DNA from 3 places in the Xenorhabdus poinarii G6 genome. Region 2 is predicted to be linked to each of the others. Evidence: predicted binding sites of a transcription regulator. Region 2 holds the regulator's gene; each other region holds the start of a gene.
The links. The regulator LexA, encoded in region 2, represses DNA repair genes until DNA is damaged. The targets are predictions, from matches to a motif close to TNCTGTATGTACATACAGNA.
Positions count from the first base shown of each region.

Region 1: the regulator LexA is predicted to act here: its motif matches at 947-966, upstream of sulA (SOS-induced cell division inhibitor SulA).
Region 3: the regulator LexA is predicted to act here: its motif matches at 4,602-4,621, upstream of XPG1_RS06905 (metal-dependent hydrolase).

Region 1 is NZ_FO704551.1:2,062,731-2,068,584, forward strand. Features, by position in the region: gene XPG1_RS09620 (TfoX/Sxy family DNA transformation protein) at 121-744, opposite strand; gene sulA (SOS-induced cell division inhibitor SulA) at 984-1,559, shown strand; gene ompA (porin OmpA) at 1,932-3,038, shown strand; gene matP (macrodomain Ter protein MatP) at 3,115-3,564, opposite strand; gene XPG1_RS09640 (AAA family ATPase) at 3,940-5,679, shown strand; gene fabA (bifunctional 3-hydroxydecanoyl-ACP dehydratase/trans-2-decenoyl-ACP isomerase) at 5,765-5,854, shown strand, end outside.
Region 2 is NZ_FO704551.1:3,028,022-3,033,875, forward strand. Features, by position in the region: gene XPG1_RS14015 (quinone oxidoreductase) at 1-417, shown strand, start outside; gene XPG1_RS14020 (aminoglycoside nucleotidyltransferase ANT9) at 529-1,296, opposite strand; gene dusA (tRNA dihydrouridine(20/20a) synthase DusA) at 1,355-2,383, opposite strand; gene zur (zinc uptake transcriptional repressor Zur) at 2,594-3,106, shown strand; gene lexA (transcriptional repressor LexA) at 3,247-3,864, opposite strand; gene XPG1_RS14040 (diacylglycerol kinase) at 3,984-4,355, opposite strand; gene plsB (glycerol-3-phosphate 1-O-acyltransferase PlsB) at 4,494-5,854, shown strand, end outside.
Region 3 is NZ_FO704551.1:1,487,471-1,493,324, reverse strand. Features, by position in the region: gene XPG1_RS06930 (manganese/iron ABC transporter ATP-binding protein) at 1-809, shown strand, start outside; gene XPG1_RS06925 (metal ABC transporter permease) at 806-1,681, shown strand; gene XPG1_RS06920 (metal ABC transporter permease) at 1,678-2,574, shown strand; gene XPG1_RS06915 (fructosamine kinase family protein) at 2,703-3,566, shown strand; gene hxpB (hexitol phosphatase HxpB) at 3,771-4,436, shown strand; gene XPG1_RS06905 (metal-dependent hydrolase) at 4,661-5,254, shown strand; gene XPG1_RS06900 (L-cystine transporter) at 5,738-5,854, shown strand, end outside.

The DNA.
Region 1 (5,854 bases), 970 kb from region 2:
AAACTAAATTTATTTTGTTAGGGATGCTTACCTCTTCAATACAAACGCTTACTCAATCAGTTTTATTGTTATCTAAGGAACACCGATTATCTATATTGATACTCGATAAAATATCATGCGTCATGAATGATCATCTGCATTCTGTTGAACCAGTTCACTGTGCCAGTTAATTAATTCGTCGCGTATATTTTCGGGTAATACTGCCACATGGCATCCTTCGATCGCCCCTGCCAAAGCAAGCAACACATTGACATTTGACTTTTTTCTATGCTGCTGGAGCTTAAGATAAGCTACTTTTGCCCCCAATATGCGTAATTCTTCTACTTTAGAAATACCCACTTTCCATAATTGTCTTTCTAAAGCGATACCCAAATTGGGAAGATCTTTAAGCCTGGGTGGCATTTTCAGCCGATCAAGCATTTCTTTCATTGCGTATTGATAGGCTAAATTTACATATTCAAACAACTGTTTTTGATCCTGCCAAAGCGATTCATTAACACGGTAATACCGTAAGAGTACCGGGATTCCCCTTTTTGAATAAATGAATTTCTCCATTCCTCTGGCCTTAAATAATACCTCGGCGTGACTGTTTCCTCGTAAATAAAGTTCCCCATCAGAACTGATAGCAAATAAAATGCCATCAATTAACAGCCCAATACCGCCAAATTGAGATTTTTTCTTAAGTCTCCCCAGTGAAGATACACCTTGTTGCAATTGGGCAAAACGAGCTCCGGATAAAAACATTTTTTATCACTCCATGAATCACTTTCCAACGTAATGTTTAATCACGCCTGCTATTAATGAAATAGATAACAAGAACAATTAATTAAAACCATACGCAATCTGTTTCCAACTGCCAATCGTTAAGTCAGAAAAATCCCAATTTCTGTAAATTTTTGCGAAGCGCTTTGAAAAAAAGAGACTTGCTTTTAATCAAATAGCGTTATACTGTATAAATATACAGGTTTGTTATGGTAAGGAAAATGATGAGCATTCAATCCACGTGGAAAAATCTCACTGAGAAAAAGACAACCGTTGCCAGCACAACAGTAAACGAACACAAAACAGACAAAGAAACGCTTGGGATGACCGCGAAAAGACGATCTTTTATGGAATCACCTCAATCCACTTCACACAGCGAAACTGGGATGGTCAGTGAGCTGCTCTACAGCGAACATCAATCGGTCATTAATCACATTCTGCTACCTTTATTGCGTCAGTCAGGACAAGAAGAGCGATGGCTGCTTTGGGTCAATCCCAATAAACGGTTAAGCCGTCAGTGGTTAATCAATGCCGGGCTTCCTCTGGATAAAATCATTCAATTAAATCAAATCCGCCCGACGGCTTCGATTGCGGCAATGGAAAAAGCGCTGGCAAGTGGCAATTACAGCATCATATTGGGCTGGTTACCCGAATTATCTGCATATCAATTAAATAGGCTGCAAATGGCTGCCCAACAAGGCACGACCCTCGGCTTTATCATGCGTCCACAAAATCGATTACATCGTTTGATTTCGCCACCTAATAAATTACACATTCACTCCAATTACTATCATTGACTTAAATTAGCATTGACTTAAATTAGAACTAATCTGGCTTTTTTATAAAAAAATGCGCTAGAGACTGATAACTATTATTGTTTGTAATGAAAATCAATATATTAATTTCGTAAATATTGTAAATATCTGTCAGTAATGTTCAGATCAATCAATTAGCACTTAAAATTTTTTGTGCCATAAGTCACACTGTACTTGTAACTTTTTAACTTCGTTGTAGACTTTAGACAGTTTAGAGCGTTGTGCTCACCAATCTTATATTTCAGAACATATCTTCTGGTGAAAGCACAATTACCTAACAGAACATTTTAACCAATGGCTAACAATAAGGCTTTTAAGGCCAATTGCCTATATTGGATGATAACGAGGCGTAAGATGAAGAAGACAGCTATCGCAGTAGCAGTGGCAGTGGCAGCTTTCGCAACTGCTGCTCAAGCAGCCCCAAAGGACAATACCTGGTATACCGGTGCTAAATTGGGTTGGTCGCAATACCATGACGTGAATTTCTACGGCAATGGTTATAATGACCAGATTGGTAACGGCCCTACCCGCAAAAACCAACCAGGTGTAGGTGCCTATGTCGGTTATCAAGCAAACCCCTATTTAGGCTTTGAACTGGGTTATGATTGGTTAGGACGCATGAATTACAACGGGAGTATCAACAATGGTTCTTTCCGTGCACAGGGCGTTCAGCTCACGACTAAGCTAAGCTATCCAGTACTGAGTGACCTGGATGTGTATACGCGTCTTGGTGGTATGATATGGCGTGCAGACTCCTCCGCCACTTACAACGCCAATACTGTAAATCAGTCCAGTCTGAAAAACCATGATACCGGTGTTTCTCCACTGGCGGCAGTTGGTGTTGAGTACGCTCTGACCAAAAATCTGGCAACCCGCCTTGATTATCAGTGGGTGAATAACATTGGTGATGCTAACAGTGTTGGCGCCCGCCCGGATAACGGTCTGCTGAGTGTCGGTGTCTCTTACCGCTTTGGTCAAGATGAAGTCGCCCCAATTGCAGCCCCCGTCGCGCCTCCCGTTGCACCAGCACCAACGCCTATCGTTGAAAACAAGAGCTTTACCCTGCGCTCCGATGTTCTGTTTAACTTCAACAAATCAACATTGAAAGCAGAAGGTCAACAGGAACTGGATAATCTGTACAATCAATTAGCCAAAATCGACCCAGAACAGGGTAAGGTGCTGGTTGTCGGCTACACTGACCGCATTGGCAGCCAAAATTACAACCTGCCTTTGTCTCAGAAGCGTGCTCAATCCGTTGTCGATTATTTGGTTGCTAAAGGCGTCCCAGCAAATAGCATCCAGGCAGAAGGCCGTGGTAAAGAGAACCCCGTCACTGGCTCAACCTGTGATAAAATTAAGGTTCGCTCTAAACTGATTGATTGCCTGGCACCAGATCGTCGTGTAATTATCAATATTCAGGGCGTTACTCAAGTGGTTACTCATCCACAAGCAGCTAAGTAATCGCGCCTTATCCATTAAAACCCCATGTAAAAATGGGGTTTTACGTTTTGGTGTATTTTCCTATTAATTACCGACGTTATTTTCCCAGTATTGCTTCTAAATCCTGCTTCAAACTCGATATTTGATGGGTATATTTTTCCCGATATTCAGCATCTTCCAATAACTGTATAATCGTTTCTGACAGCGTATTGCTACGGCGCCGGGAGAGCGCGGAAAGCCGTTGCCAAACATGAAAATCCAAATCAATCGATTTTTTGCGTGAATGTTGATGTTCAGCATTAAAATGACGTTTACGTCGTGCCCGAACCGTTTGCTTCATGCGGTTGGATAGCTCCGGATTCATATGCAAGGAGATCCATTTCAGTACCTTGACTGGCTCTCGTTCTAACTTCATTAATTCATTGACAGCATCCTGTGCCGCACTTTTTTCAAGATATTTAGTGATCGGCTCGCCTTCACGGTGTTTTTTTGCCAGATATGCCCATTTCCAGCCACATTCCAGATTTTCCAATTGTTGATATTTCATTTTATCTCTCAGTGACAGCGTAACTTAAATTAAGCATAGCAACTATTTCTTCGACTTGCATTGCACGGGGAAGAATAATGCATCTTGATGTACGATGGGGTATACCCTATGGATTTCAAGATGATGGATTTCAAGATGCCGCGTTGATCTCTTGGGAGCAATCCCCCGAAGCAGCAATGAAGCAGCAATAATGGAGTCACGGGGAAGCGTGTACCGTCAACAAAACGGCAAATTGCAAGACAACGAGGATGAGCCTACTTTACCAATCATAAAAGGGCTGGCTCAAATCCCATTTCTTTTAACATTATAGCGTGTTGGTTCATTGCCTAATCTTGTATAATAAATGTTTCCCTTTTACTTAATGTAGCTATCATTTTGACGAATATAAAACTAGACTGGCAGGCATTACAGCCAAACAATGCGCCTTATCAGGCTCTCTTTAATTCTGTTGCCGAATTGTCCCCCATCACTATCGATGTTGTTCAACCCCGGCTGCACAGTGGATTATCCCTTTTTTGCCAAGCCTCTCTGCGTCAACCTTTTATGCTGCTGAAAGCAGAAGAGAGTGATACTTATCTATCTCTTTTATCTGATACGGTTTCCTCTTTGTTGCCGACGTTACCGGAAAACCATTCAAGTATGGGTGGCTATTATCAGGTAGAGCACCAAACTATTACCTGGCATCCGTCAGGAAAAGGGCTTTTTGCCCCCACTGAACGCGTTGCTTACCGCGAGTGGATTGAACCAGAACAATTATTTGGCAATATCTATATACATCAAGGTGTTATTCAACTACAACCTGGTCTTATCCATCAGGTTAATGGCGGTGTCTTGATTTTGCCTCTGCGCGCCCTACTCTCCCAGCCATTGATGTGGATGCGCCTGAAACAGATGATTATCCAGCGCCGTTTTGACTGGCTGTCGCACGATGAAAACCGTTCTCTTCCATTGCCGGTACCTTCAATGGCGCTGGATCTGAGGCTGCTTTTAGTCGGTGACCGGCTTAGTCTTGAAGAACTGCAATCTATTGAGCCTGAGCTAGCAAGCAGTGCATTGTATGGTGAATTTGAGCTGGAGATGACCTTCCATGAAGAAAATGATCTCACTGTATGGTGTCAGTATGTTAATGGCCTTATCCAGCAACACAACTTACCTTCATTAAGTGCTGATGCCTGGCCTGAACTGATTAAACTCGCGGTTCGTTATACCGGGGATAAATCCCAGTTACCTTTAGATATTCAATGGATACAACAAAAACTGGAAGCCGCAGCTGGTTACCATCAGGAAAATCAGATTACCCAGTATTCCCTGCAACAAGCAGAAGATAACCGTATCTGGCGCCATAGTTATTTGTCTGAACGCAGTATGGATGAGATTCTGAAAGGTCAGGTCTTGATTCGCACACAAGGCGCAGTGATTGGCCAAATTAATGGGTTGTCGGTACTTGAATATCCCGGACATCCTGATCCCATCGGTGAACCCTCCCGAATCAGTTGTGTTGCACACTTAGGCGATGGGGAATTTATTGACGTGGAACGCAAAGTCGAGCTAGGTGGCAATCTTCATGCGAAAGGTATGATGATTATGCAGGCTTATTTAATTTCTGAATTGAAATTAGATCAACCACAACCCTTCTCTGCTTCTATTGTATTTGAACAATCCTATGGTGAAGTAGACGGAGACAGTGCTTCACTCGCTGAATTATGCGCCCTGATCAGCGCCTTGTCACAACAGCCCATCGATCAGCAAATTGCGGTTACTGGTGCGGTGGATCAGTTTGGTTATGTTCAGGCGATTGGGGGGGTTAATGAAAAAATTGAGGGCTTCTTCCGCATATGTCGCTACCGCGGGCTAACGGGACATCAAGGTGTCATTATTCCCGCGACCAATGTTCAACATTTGTGCCTCAATGAAGAGGTGATTAATGCGGTCAAAAAGGGGCAATTTCATATTTGGGCAGTCGAGCATGTCTGTGAAGCGGCATCGTTATTAACAGGCATTCCCTATTACGATCCACAAAAAGAACACTTGTTAGCTCTAATACAGGAACGTATAGCACAGGCTCATATTCAAGAAAGACCCCGTTTCCCCTGGTTTCTCCGCTGGCTAGGGTAATTTCATTATTATCTGATCGGAGTTGTTGGGCGTACAAGTGTACGCTATTCTCTAGCCTTACACAATAATAAGGCTATCTGAGAATATGTTTATAAAACAAGCGTCCTACACGAAGGAAGAACTTCAAGCCTCTGGACAAGGTAAATTGTTTGGTGAGAATGGACCACCGCTACCT
Region 2 (5,854 bases):
ATTAATTATAATCGCGAAAATATTGTAGAACGTGTTCTGGATATCACTGGCGGGGAAAAAGTCGGGGTTGTTTATGATTCTGTAGGCAAAGCGACATGGTTGGATTCATTGGATTGCCTGAAGCGCCACGGACTGATGGTCAGTTTTGGCAACGCATCCGGGCCAGTGACCGGGGTCGATTTAGGGATCCTCAATCAAAAAGGCTCCCTGTTTGTTACCCGCCCCGCAATTAATGGGTATATCACCACTCACGAGGAATTGAACGAAGCCAGCAAAGCGTTATTTGACGTCATTGCAGCGGGAAAAATCAACGTTGATGTGCCAGAAAGCCAGAAATTTCCGCTGAATGAAGCAATGGCAGCACATCAAGCATTGGAGAGCCGCATGACTCACGGCTCCAGTTTATTGATCCCATAATGGCAAGCACTGTTCCTGATTAACGGAATATGTCACTCGGTGCGGGCATGAAAGAGCCCCGCGCCTTATGCTTGTCCAGACCTGTCTGTCCGGCCATGTAGGTGGGGAGCATTATAGATTCGTTAGCACACAATCGTGCAATGCATTTACCGTGAGCTGAAGTTCTTGCTGGCGATTTTGCCAATCTTCTTCACACCCGCTCAAATAGCTCTCCCGCACATCGATCAAAACAATAGCCTGTACGACTGGAAGGCGGGCTGCAGCCCAGCCGGCAGCGACATCCTTAGCGACAAACTCTCCGGTAACAACGGTTCGCCACATACGTGCCAGCGTTAGCAGAACATTGCGCTCATCTCCCTGTAGCGTTTCAAGTAAAACCGGCAGAACCTCTTTAATCGCCCGGCGAATGTCTGATCTTGGAATAACGGGTATAAGACGACTTGCATCCGGACCGAGCAGAGGTATTGCTTCCTGTCGTGATTGAGCCAACACCAAAGTAAGTTCTGGATCACAAACAGGTTTGGGCGTTTTCCCTTCTTCATATTCGTCACGCAGCCACTCGCCATAAATGAATTCGCTCCGGGCAGGATAAGGTGATGCAATAAGATCGGTGCGCAAGAAAACAATCACTTCAACAGGGCGGCGTCCATCAGGATCAGCGGGATAGCGACCCGATATCATCATTAAATCGGCAGCAAGACTTTCCCGAATCTCAGATGTTATTGGCTGGTCAATAACCACGAGCAAATCTACATCGCTACGGGGACGAAGGCCACCAACCACGGCCGAACCATGCAGGTAGACTGCTACCAGCGATTCCACTAATCGCTTCTGGACTATCAACAATACCTCAGCTGCCTCGGATGGAATTAGCAACATCGTCAACCCTATTTTCCGAATACGCCAAAAGACTTGATTAACAAAACACCTGAGCGGATTACATCCGCTCTTTCACCATTTCCAGGGCTTTCTCGACAACCATAATATCAGCGCCTGGTTTATGGGCGTTCTCACTTAAATGACGACGCCATTGACGTGCCCCCGGTATTCCCTGAAAGACTCCTAAAATATGGCGAGTAATATGGCCCAAATAAGTGCCTTGAGATAATTCCTGTTCGATATAAGGATAGAGGGACTTAACCGCGTCAACAGTATTGGTCACAGGAACGGTGTGATCAAAAAGCTCACGATCCACATGCGCTAGAATAGAGGGATTTTGGTAAGCTTCTCGCCCAATCATCACACCATCGATGTGTTGTAAATGTTGTTTCGCTTCTTCCAGCGATTTAATACCACCGTTAATAGAAAGGGTGAGTTGCGGAAAATCTTTTTTCAATTGATAAACCCGCGGGTAATCCAAAGGGGGAATTTCACGGTTTTCTTTTGGGCTTAAACCCGACAGCCACGCTTTGCGTGCATGGATAATAAAATTATCGCAATCGCTGTTTTTCACGACGGTATCAATGAAATCACACAAAAACGCGTAACTATCCTGTTCATCAATGCCAATCCGGGTTTTCACCGTGACAGGAATATCCACCACGTCCTGCATTGCTTTAACACAGTCGGCTACCAGTGTGGCTTCGCCCATCAGACAGGCGCCAAAGCGACCATTCTGCACCCGATCAGAAGGGCAACCGACATTCAAATTGATTTCATCGTAATCCCGCGTCTGTGCCATTCTGGCACATTGCGCCAATGCCTGAGGATCACTTCCCCCTAATTGCAATGCCACTGGATGCTCTTGCTCGTTATACGCCAGATAATCCCCTTTACCATGAATAATCGCCCCCGTTGTGACCATTTCCGTGTAAAGAAGCGCTTCCTTGCTTAATAAGCGATGGAAGTAACGGCAATGACGGTCAGTCCAGTCCAGCATCGGCGCAACAGAAAAGCGGGAGGGTTTGAATGTATGGGTTTTCCCGTTGATTTCAAAGGGAGTTTTAACTTCTTTATGTTCTTGCATTTCAAGATATTTCAAATGTTTTTAAATTAACCACACCCTTTCAGCACTTCTGGAGAGCCGTGGGTATAAAATGTGGTCTACTATAGCATAGAAAAATGTCCCCAATACCCAACCAAACACGGCAGTATATTGTTTGCTCTCCCACCTCTCTCCTCCCCGAAAACATGATAATATTAAAGCTGTTAGCGTCATGTCAGTGTGAGAGATGTAATGAAAACGATCAATCCAAAAAAGTTACTGGCTCAGGCTGAAACAATCTGCCTGTCAAGAGGGGTACGTTTAACACCTCAACGCCTTGAAATACTTCGCTTAATGACAGAGCAGCCTGGGGCAATAAGTGCTTATGACTTGCTGGATCTGTTACGTGAAGTAGAGCCACAGGCTAAACCCCCTACCGTTTATCGTGGATTAGAGTTTTTGCTGGAACAAGGTTTTATCCACAAAATAGAATCCACAAACAGTTATGTGCTTTGCCATCATTTTGAAGAACCCTGCCACACTTCGGCCATGTTTATCTGTGAAGTGTGTCGTTCAGTGACCGAAAAAGAGGCAAAAGACATTGAATCGGCTATCCAGCAGTTAGCTCAAGGGACAGGGTTTCATTTGCGAAATAGTGTGATAGAAGTCCATGGTATATGTTCTTCCTGTGATGAGATTGAATCTTGCACGGCGCACGATACATGTCAGCACAATCATTCGGTTGAAGAGAAGAAAAAGAAATAAAAAATGCTTGAGGCCGGGTGAAATAATCAGGCGGTCATAGCAATGAGCACCTATTTTTAAGTCCCGCTAAACCCACGTTTAACGGGTACTGGCAAAGATGACCGCCCCAAAATGGCAAAATACAGTATCCGATTTTACAGTCAGAACCAATCCCCGTTACGAATAATGCCTACTGCCAACCCTTCAATAGTGAAACTCTGTTCGCTCAAGTCCACAACAATTGGTTGAAATTCCTGATTCTCAGCAATCAATTCAATTTTGTTTCCTGTTTGCTTAAAGCGTTTTACTGTGACTTCATCTTCAATGCGCGCCACGATAATTTGTCCATTATGCACATCCTGTGTTTTATGCACGGCCAGTAAATCGCCATCCATAATACCAACGTCTTTCATAGACATTCCGCTTACACGCAGCAGAAAATCAGCGCTCGGTTTGAAGAGTTCAGGATCAACCTTATAGTGACTTTCGATATGTTCCTGCGCCAGCAATGGTTCCCCGGCAGCAACACGACCTATCAGCGGTAACCTCGCCCCTGCATCTTCTTCTTCGAGAAGCAAACGGATACCTCTGGATGCCCCAGAGATAATCTCTATCACCCCTTTACGCGCAAGTGCTTTTAAATGCTCTTCTGCTGCGTTAGGTGAACGAAAACCAAGACGTGCTGCAATTTCAGCGCGTGTTGGTGGCATACCCGTTTGCGAAATATGGTCACGCACCAAGTTATAAACTTGCTGCTGCCTGGCAGTTAATGCTTTCATTTCGCCCCCTGTTTGTTTATACAGCCAAACTGTGAGTATATACAGGTAAATTCAAATTGGGAACCGTCAGCATGTAAAAGCAACTAATTAACCTGTTTTGATGAAAAAAACAGACCACTTCAGCACAAAAAATGTGACCAAAAGATCATTCCCCAAGTAAACAGCGCTAAAAATATGGTGAGCAAGACAGCCGCTGATCCCATATCTTTCGCCCGACCTGATAATTCATGATATTCACTGCCGATACGATCCACCACCGCTTCTATCGCACTGTTGAGGATTTCAACAATGACCACCAGCACAACAGAACCAATAAGAAGGAGTCGCTCAAGTAAGCCAAAATCTAAAGAGAATGTAATGATGATTGCAAGCAGGGCAACGATCGTTTCCTGCCGAAATGCAGCTTCATTTTTCCATGCCGCCTTGATTCCTTTTGCTGAATATTCAATTGCTTTAATGATGCGGATAAAACCTGTTGATTGATTGGCCATAAAAAATCATCTTCAGTGAGTTTAATAATTGTCTGGTTAGATAACTTTTAGCCTTTATTATTGTCTTATTTCCACAGATCTCAAAATCTGTTTCTGGTATCCTTGCGACGCATTGCTAACAAGAGGCTTAAAGCAGTTATGTCAGGTTGGCGTAAAATATATTATAACTTATTGAATTTGCCACTAAAATTTTTAGTAAAAAGTAAACTTATCCCTACGGATCCCATTGCGGAGCTGCGTCTTGATACGACCCGCCCTATTTTATATGTGCTGCCGTACCATTCAAAAACAGACTTATTGACCCTGCGTCAACAATGTCTGGCGCAAGATCTGCCGGATCCGTTAGATCCTTTGGAAATTGGCGATACACAACTTCCAAGCTGTGTCTTTATCGATAACGGCCCACGAGTGTTCCGTTGTTATGCGCCAAAGCATGAGTCAGTGAAAATTTTTCACGCCTATCTGGATTTACATCGTAATAATCCTGATTTAAATATCCAGATGGTGCCGGTTTCCGTCATGTTTGGTCGTTCTCCCGGACGCGAGGGACAAGAAGGCAATACCGCTCCGCAACTCCGTTTGCTCAATGGCGTACAGAAGTTTTTTGCAATCCTGTGGCTTGGACGAGATAGTTTTGTGCGATTCTCCACCCCTGTATCTTTACGCCGGATGGCTGATGAGCATGGGACGGATAATATTATCGCCAATAAACTTGCCCGTGTTGCACGAATACACTACTCCCGCCAGCGTCTTGCGGCGGTTGGCCCACGTTTGCCTGCCAGACAAGATCTGTTCAACAAGCTACTGACTTCAAAGGCGATAGAAAAAGCCATTGCTGATGAAGCGCGCAGCAAAAAAATCACGCCCGAAAAGGCAAAACAACATGCCATCAATATGCTGGAAGAGATTGCTGCGGACTTCTCCTATGAAACCGTACGTTTGACCGACCGGGTTTTAAGTTGGACATGGAACCGTTTGTATCAGGGCATTCATGTTCATAACGCTGAACGGGTTCGTCAATTAGCACAAGATGGCCATGAACTGGTTTACGTCCCCTGCCACCGCAGCCATATGGACTACCTTTTGCTCTCTTATGTGCTTTATCACCAGGGGCTGGTTCCACCGCATATTGCGGCGGGCATTAACCTGAATTTCTGGCCCGCAGGCCCGATATTCCGTCGTCTCGGTGCGTTCTTTATCCGCCGAACATTTAAAGGCAGTAAACTTTATTCGACAATCTTCCGTGAATATCTTGGTGAGTTGTTTACCCGTGGTTATTCGGTTGAATATTTTGTCGAAGGGGGACGTTCTCGTACTGGTCGCCTGCTTGATCCCAAAACGGGCACTCTCTCCATGACATTACAGGCGATGCTGCGGGGAGAATCACGGCCAATCACCATCGTGCCGATCTATATCGGTTATGAGCATGTGATGGAAGTGGCAACATATGCCAAAGAACTGCGTGGTGCAACCAAAGAAAAAGAAGGGTTTTTCCAGAT
Region 3 (5,854 bases), 1.5 Mb from region 2:
AGGCTAGTTTTGATATTACCGGTGGCACCATTTGCGCCCTGGTTGGCATGAATGGCAGTGGAAAATCGACATTATTTAAAACCATCATGGGATTAATTATCCCTTCTCAGGGAAAAGTGACCCTCAATAATCAACCGATCAAAACCGCATTGAAGCAAAATATCATCGCATATGTTCCCCAAACTGAAGATGTGGATTGGAATTTTCCGGTTTTAGTTTCCGATGTCGTCATGATGGGTCGCTATGGAAAAATGGGGTTTTTGCGGCGCCCCAGCAAACGTGACCATGAAATTGTCAATGAAGCACTTGAACGCGTCGGTCTGACAGAACTGCGTGACCGCCAAATTGGTGAACTGTCGGGTGGGCAGAAAAAACGCGCATTTTTAGCCCGTGCATTAGCTCAAGAAGGCAAAGTCTTATTGCTGGATGAACCCTTTACCGGAGTCGATGTTAAAACAGAAAATGCGATCATTGACTTACTTCGTGACTTACGTGACGAAGGTCATTTGGTTTTAGTTTCAACACATAATCTTGGCAGTGTCCCTGAATTTTGTGATCATGTTATCTTGATCAACCGCACTGTGCTCGCCAGCGGTCAAACGGAAAATACGTTCACGCAAAAAAATCTGGAAATGACCTTCGGTGGGGTTTTACGTCATATTAATCTTTCCGGCACTGAATTACATAAAGACGATGACTCACGCTCCTTGACAGTGATTACTGATGATGAACGTGCTGCCGTCTTTTATGGGCATAATCATCATGTTCCACCACGACAAAGTCCAAAACAAAAGGGAAACCAGCCATGATGGAGCTACTTTTACAACCTTTCAACTATAACTACATGGTGAAAGCCATGTGGGTCAGTGCCCTTGTTGGCGCTGTTTGTGCTTTCCTATCGGCTTATTTGATGCTGAAAGGCTGGTCACTTATGGGGGATGCCCTCTCTCACTCTGTTGTTCCTGGTGTAGCGGGTGCATATGCTCTCGGTTTACCTTATGCCGGTGGTGCTTTTTTTACGGGGATCCTTGCTGCACTGTCAATGACATTAGTTCGTCATATCACCCGGTTACGTGAAGATGCAGTGATCGGTTTTATCTTCTCCACTTTTTTTGCCGTCGGATTATTGATCGTTTCCTTAAACCCGACATCCGTCAACGTACAATCCATTATTATGGGTAATATTTTGGGGATCGCAGATGAAGATGTTTTACAAGTTGAGATCATCATCGGGGTTTCCTTTGTTATCTTAATGGCACTTTGGAAAGATTTATTAGTTGTTTTCTTCGACGAAACTCACGCACGCTCTATCGGCTTATCACCACTTCGATTAAAAATCATTTTTTTCACTTTATTAAGTGCCTGTACTGTTGCAGCATTACAGACTGTAGGCGCCATTTTGGTTATCGCAATGGTAGTCACACCTGGCGCAACCGCCTATTTATTAACAGATAGATTTAAACACTTGTTGATCATTGCTATCACCATCGGTGCACTCACCAGTGGGCTCGGCACCTATCTGAGTTATTTCCTCGATGGTGCAACCGGCGGTGTCATTGTCACCATGCAAACAGTGATTTTTCTGCTCGCCTTCTTTTTTGCCCCCAAACATGGCATGTTAGCTTCCCGCAAACGAGCGAGAAAAGAATCTTTAGCATTGATCCAGGAACGACGCTCATGAACACATTAATTGAATTAATCACTGAACCTTTCATGCATGAGTTTATGCGCAGAGCTATCTTTACAGCCATTATTGTGGGTGCTGTCTGTGCGGTGCTTTCCTGTTATTTAGTTTTAAAGGGCTGGTCATTGATGGGAGACGCAATTTCCCATGCTGTTTTACCGGGGATCGTGCTTGCATTTATCACGGGGATGCCACTTGCCATCGGTGCATTTCTTTCCGGTATATCTTGTGCATTTGCGACTGGATACCTAAAAGAACACAGCAGAATTAAAGAAGATACCGTCATGGGTATTGTTTTTTCAGGTATGTTTGCATTCGGGTTAGTCCTGTTTACGCGTATAGATACCGATCAACACCTGACACACATTCTATTCGGCAGCATACTCGGCATCACCCAGTATGAATTACTCCAGACACTGGGCATTGCCGGGATTACGCTGACGATTGTGTTGCTAAAGAGAAAGGATTTTATGCTTTACTGTTTCGATCCTAATCAGGCCAGAGTGGTTGGTCTGCCGGTAAAACGGCTTCATTACGGATTGTTATCTCTGTTAGCACTCACCATTGTTGCCTCATTGCAGGCGGTTGGCATCATCCTGGTCATTGCAATGTTAATCTCACCAGGCATTATTGCCTTCATGCTTTGCCGAAGTTTCGATCGTATGCTTATTGTAGCAATGCTTGCTTCTGTCTCCTCCAGCGTACTTGGAACCCTCATCAGTTTCCATATTGACGGTGAGACAGGTCCCTGTATCGTCATCATCCAGGCTATTTTCTTTACTATGACTCTTATTTATGACCAGATAAAATTAGCCCGAAAGAAGATAAACAAAGAAACGCTAGGGAACATGCCATCTCGGATATCGCCAATCCCAGAAAAATCAAATTAAAAAATAGAGGCTATATCAAATTTGAGATATAGCCTCATTAATTACGATTAAACCCACTTTTAGTCTGTTCAAATATTACATCTGTCTGTAATATAACCATAGCAATTGTCAACTTAATGAGGTGAAGCATGTGGCAAACAGTGAACCATCTATTAAGTGAGCATTTTGGTGACGCTGAGATCCGCAATAAAACGGAATTAGCAGGAGGTGATATTCACCGTGCCTGGCACATTGAATACGGTGAACAACATATCTTTATCAAATCCAATGTGAAAGAAATGCTGCCCATTTTCAAGGCAGAAGCAGAACAACTGGAATTACTGGCTCGCAGTAAAACGGCTCGTGTTCCCGAGGTTTATGGTGTCGGTCACGACCGCAATTATAGCTTCCTGCTGCTAGAGTATTTGCCCTTAAAACCCTTTGATGCACATAGTGCTTATCTTTTTGGTCAGCATCTTGCAAAACTGCATCAATGGAGTGAGCAACCTAAATTTGGTTTTGATTTTGATAACATGCTAGCAACCACCATACAGCCTAATGGGTGGCAAAAACGCTGGAGTCATTTCTATGCCGAAAAACGCGTCGGATGGCAATTACAACTTGCCGCTGATAAGGGCATGATATTTGGTAATATTAGCCAAATTGTCCAAATAATCACTGAAAAATTACATAACCACCACCCCCAACCTTCTCTCCTTCATGGTGATCTGTGGCCCACGAACTGTGCCTCATTGGGCGATAATTGCGCCGTCACTTTTGATCCTGCTTGTTATTGGGGTGATCGTGAATGTGATCTGGCGATGCTGCCGTTTTACCCGGAGCTTCCCTTGCAAATATTTGATGGCTACCAGAATATCTGGCCATTACCCCAAGGTTTCCTTGAGCGCCAACCTATCTATCAACTCTATTATTTATTGAATAAATGTCATCTTTTCGGCGGTGATAATTTTATTTTTGTACAAAATACGATCGATAAACTTTTATCTGAATAAACATAAAAAAAATTTATCAATATCATTTTCATGAACTCAAAATTCTTTTTATTCACCCTCTAAGGTCATCATTCTTTTTAAGAAGATGGGTCTTTTCATCCTTTCCATTTCTTCTTTTTACTATCATCGATAACGAGATTTAATTGACCGGGATTGTTACAATCAAACCTCGTTAATCATTATCACCTCGCGGAGAGATATGAAATGTCATTTCGTTTACCGATAGAAGCCGCTATCTTTGATATGGATGGTTTGCTGATTGATTCTGAGCCTTACTGGGAACAAGGCGAAAAAAAGGTATTCAGTGAACTAGGGTTAGATTTGAATCTGGCCACAACACTGCCTGATACATTGGGGTTACGAATCGATCATGTTGTTGAATTATGGTATCAAGCCTCCCCCTGGCAAGGCATTTCCAAAAGGGAAACCGAGCAACGCATCATTGATTACGTCGTCCAATCCGTTAAAGAAAGCCGTCCTTTGTTACCAGGAGTAGAATATGCTTTAAATCTCTGCCGCGAACGTGGGTTGAAAATTGGTCTGGCCTCAGCTTCACCTTATGAGATGCTCGAACAAGTCCTTGAATTATTTAACCTACGGCATTACTTTGATGTTGTTGTTTCTGCTGCACAGTTACCTTACAGCAAACCTCATCCCGAAGTTTATTTGCTGGCAGCTAACCAACTTGGGGTCAAGCCAATTCATTGCCTCACATTGGAAGACTCATTTAACGGTATGATCGCCACCAAAGCGGCGCGAATGCGCTCAATTGTGGTTCCTTCGGCGAATCATTTCAATGATCCTCGTTGGTCATTAGCTGATATCAAACTGAATTCATTGGAAAAATTAACAATAGAAAATATTACGTGATAACCGCGCACTGCCATTACCTCATATCTGTTTCCCTGTAATGGCAGGGCAAATGAGACGGCCTGTTTGTTTGATATGGCACAGATCGATTGACTCATCACATGAAAATAAAGATTTTTCTTATTTACCCTCTATCATCCTGAGACAAAACCCTCTATACTGCCTTACTGTATGTATAAACAGCAATCAACATAAATTAATAGAAACAGTTAACATAAATAGTTATGACAGCAGAAGGACATCTTCTTTTTTCCGTTGCCAGCCTTGTATTGGCTCACCAGCTAGAAATCACGCCAGAAATAGCACAGGGAGACTGGTTGCACATGCTTCCCGGTGTACTTCTGGCTTCATTGTTACCCGATATTGATCACCCAAGCTCAACATTAGGTCGATTATTTCGCTTTATCTCCATTCCCATTGCACGATTATGTGGGCATCGTGGATTTACGCATAGTTTGTTAGCGCTACTCGTGGGGGTTACTCTATTCCAGACTGAAATACCTTCTGATTGGCCTATTCCGACTGACTTTATCCATGCCATGATTATCGGTTACATCAGCCATCTTATTGCTGATATGCTGACACCTGCCGGTATTCCACTGTTATGGCCCCTGAAAATGCGTTTTCGTATTCCTGTTCTCAGAGGTAAAGAACGCAAAAAAGCGGAACGCTTTATTGCAGTATTAGTCGTCGTGATCGCGATCATTCTTCCACAACATATCAATTTTTCATTTACTCACTATTTAGACAAAACACCGTTTGACAAAATACAGTTTGATAAATTTAATATTGATAAATTACAGCATTTCTACAAATAGTTCACTCACCCGCGTCCAACACGCTAGCATAACCCCATGTTTAAATGGGGTTATCTAAAAAATATAAATATTTTTTAAAATTATTTGCTAAACCCTAAAAGAAATCTTTTAAATCACTTAGATAGTGACAGTCAACTTAACAAAAAAAGACAAAATACATGAGCATTTATAATCAATTAAGCTGACTAGTAAAAAATAATTATATTAAATTCCATTTAATTATAAGTAAGAAACTTCTTATACTGATAACATTCTCCTTTCAGCATTTCATGATATGTAATCGTTAAATTTCAAATTGAAATACAGCTTACAAATCATCAGATTGGGTCAAGAGCAAAGAGTACCTTCTCATCCCCAAAGCGCTTACATATCATCATATAAAAATAGATATTACATACACATATACTGATATCCATATATTGCGAGCTGCACGATACACCGCAACTCACGATATAAAAGGATAAATAAGTTTGGAGATTAGGGATGAATTTACCACTCATCATCAATGTGCTCATTTTTGTAGCACTACTTATATTATTAGCAAAATCGAGTTCAAATCAGTGGAGCTTGTCCAAAAAAGTTCTTGTAGCTCTGATTGTC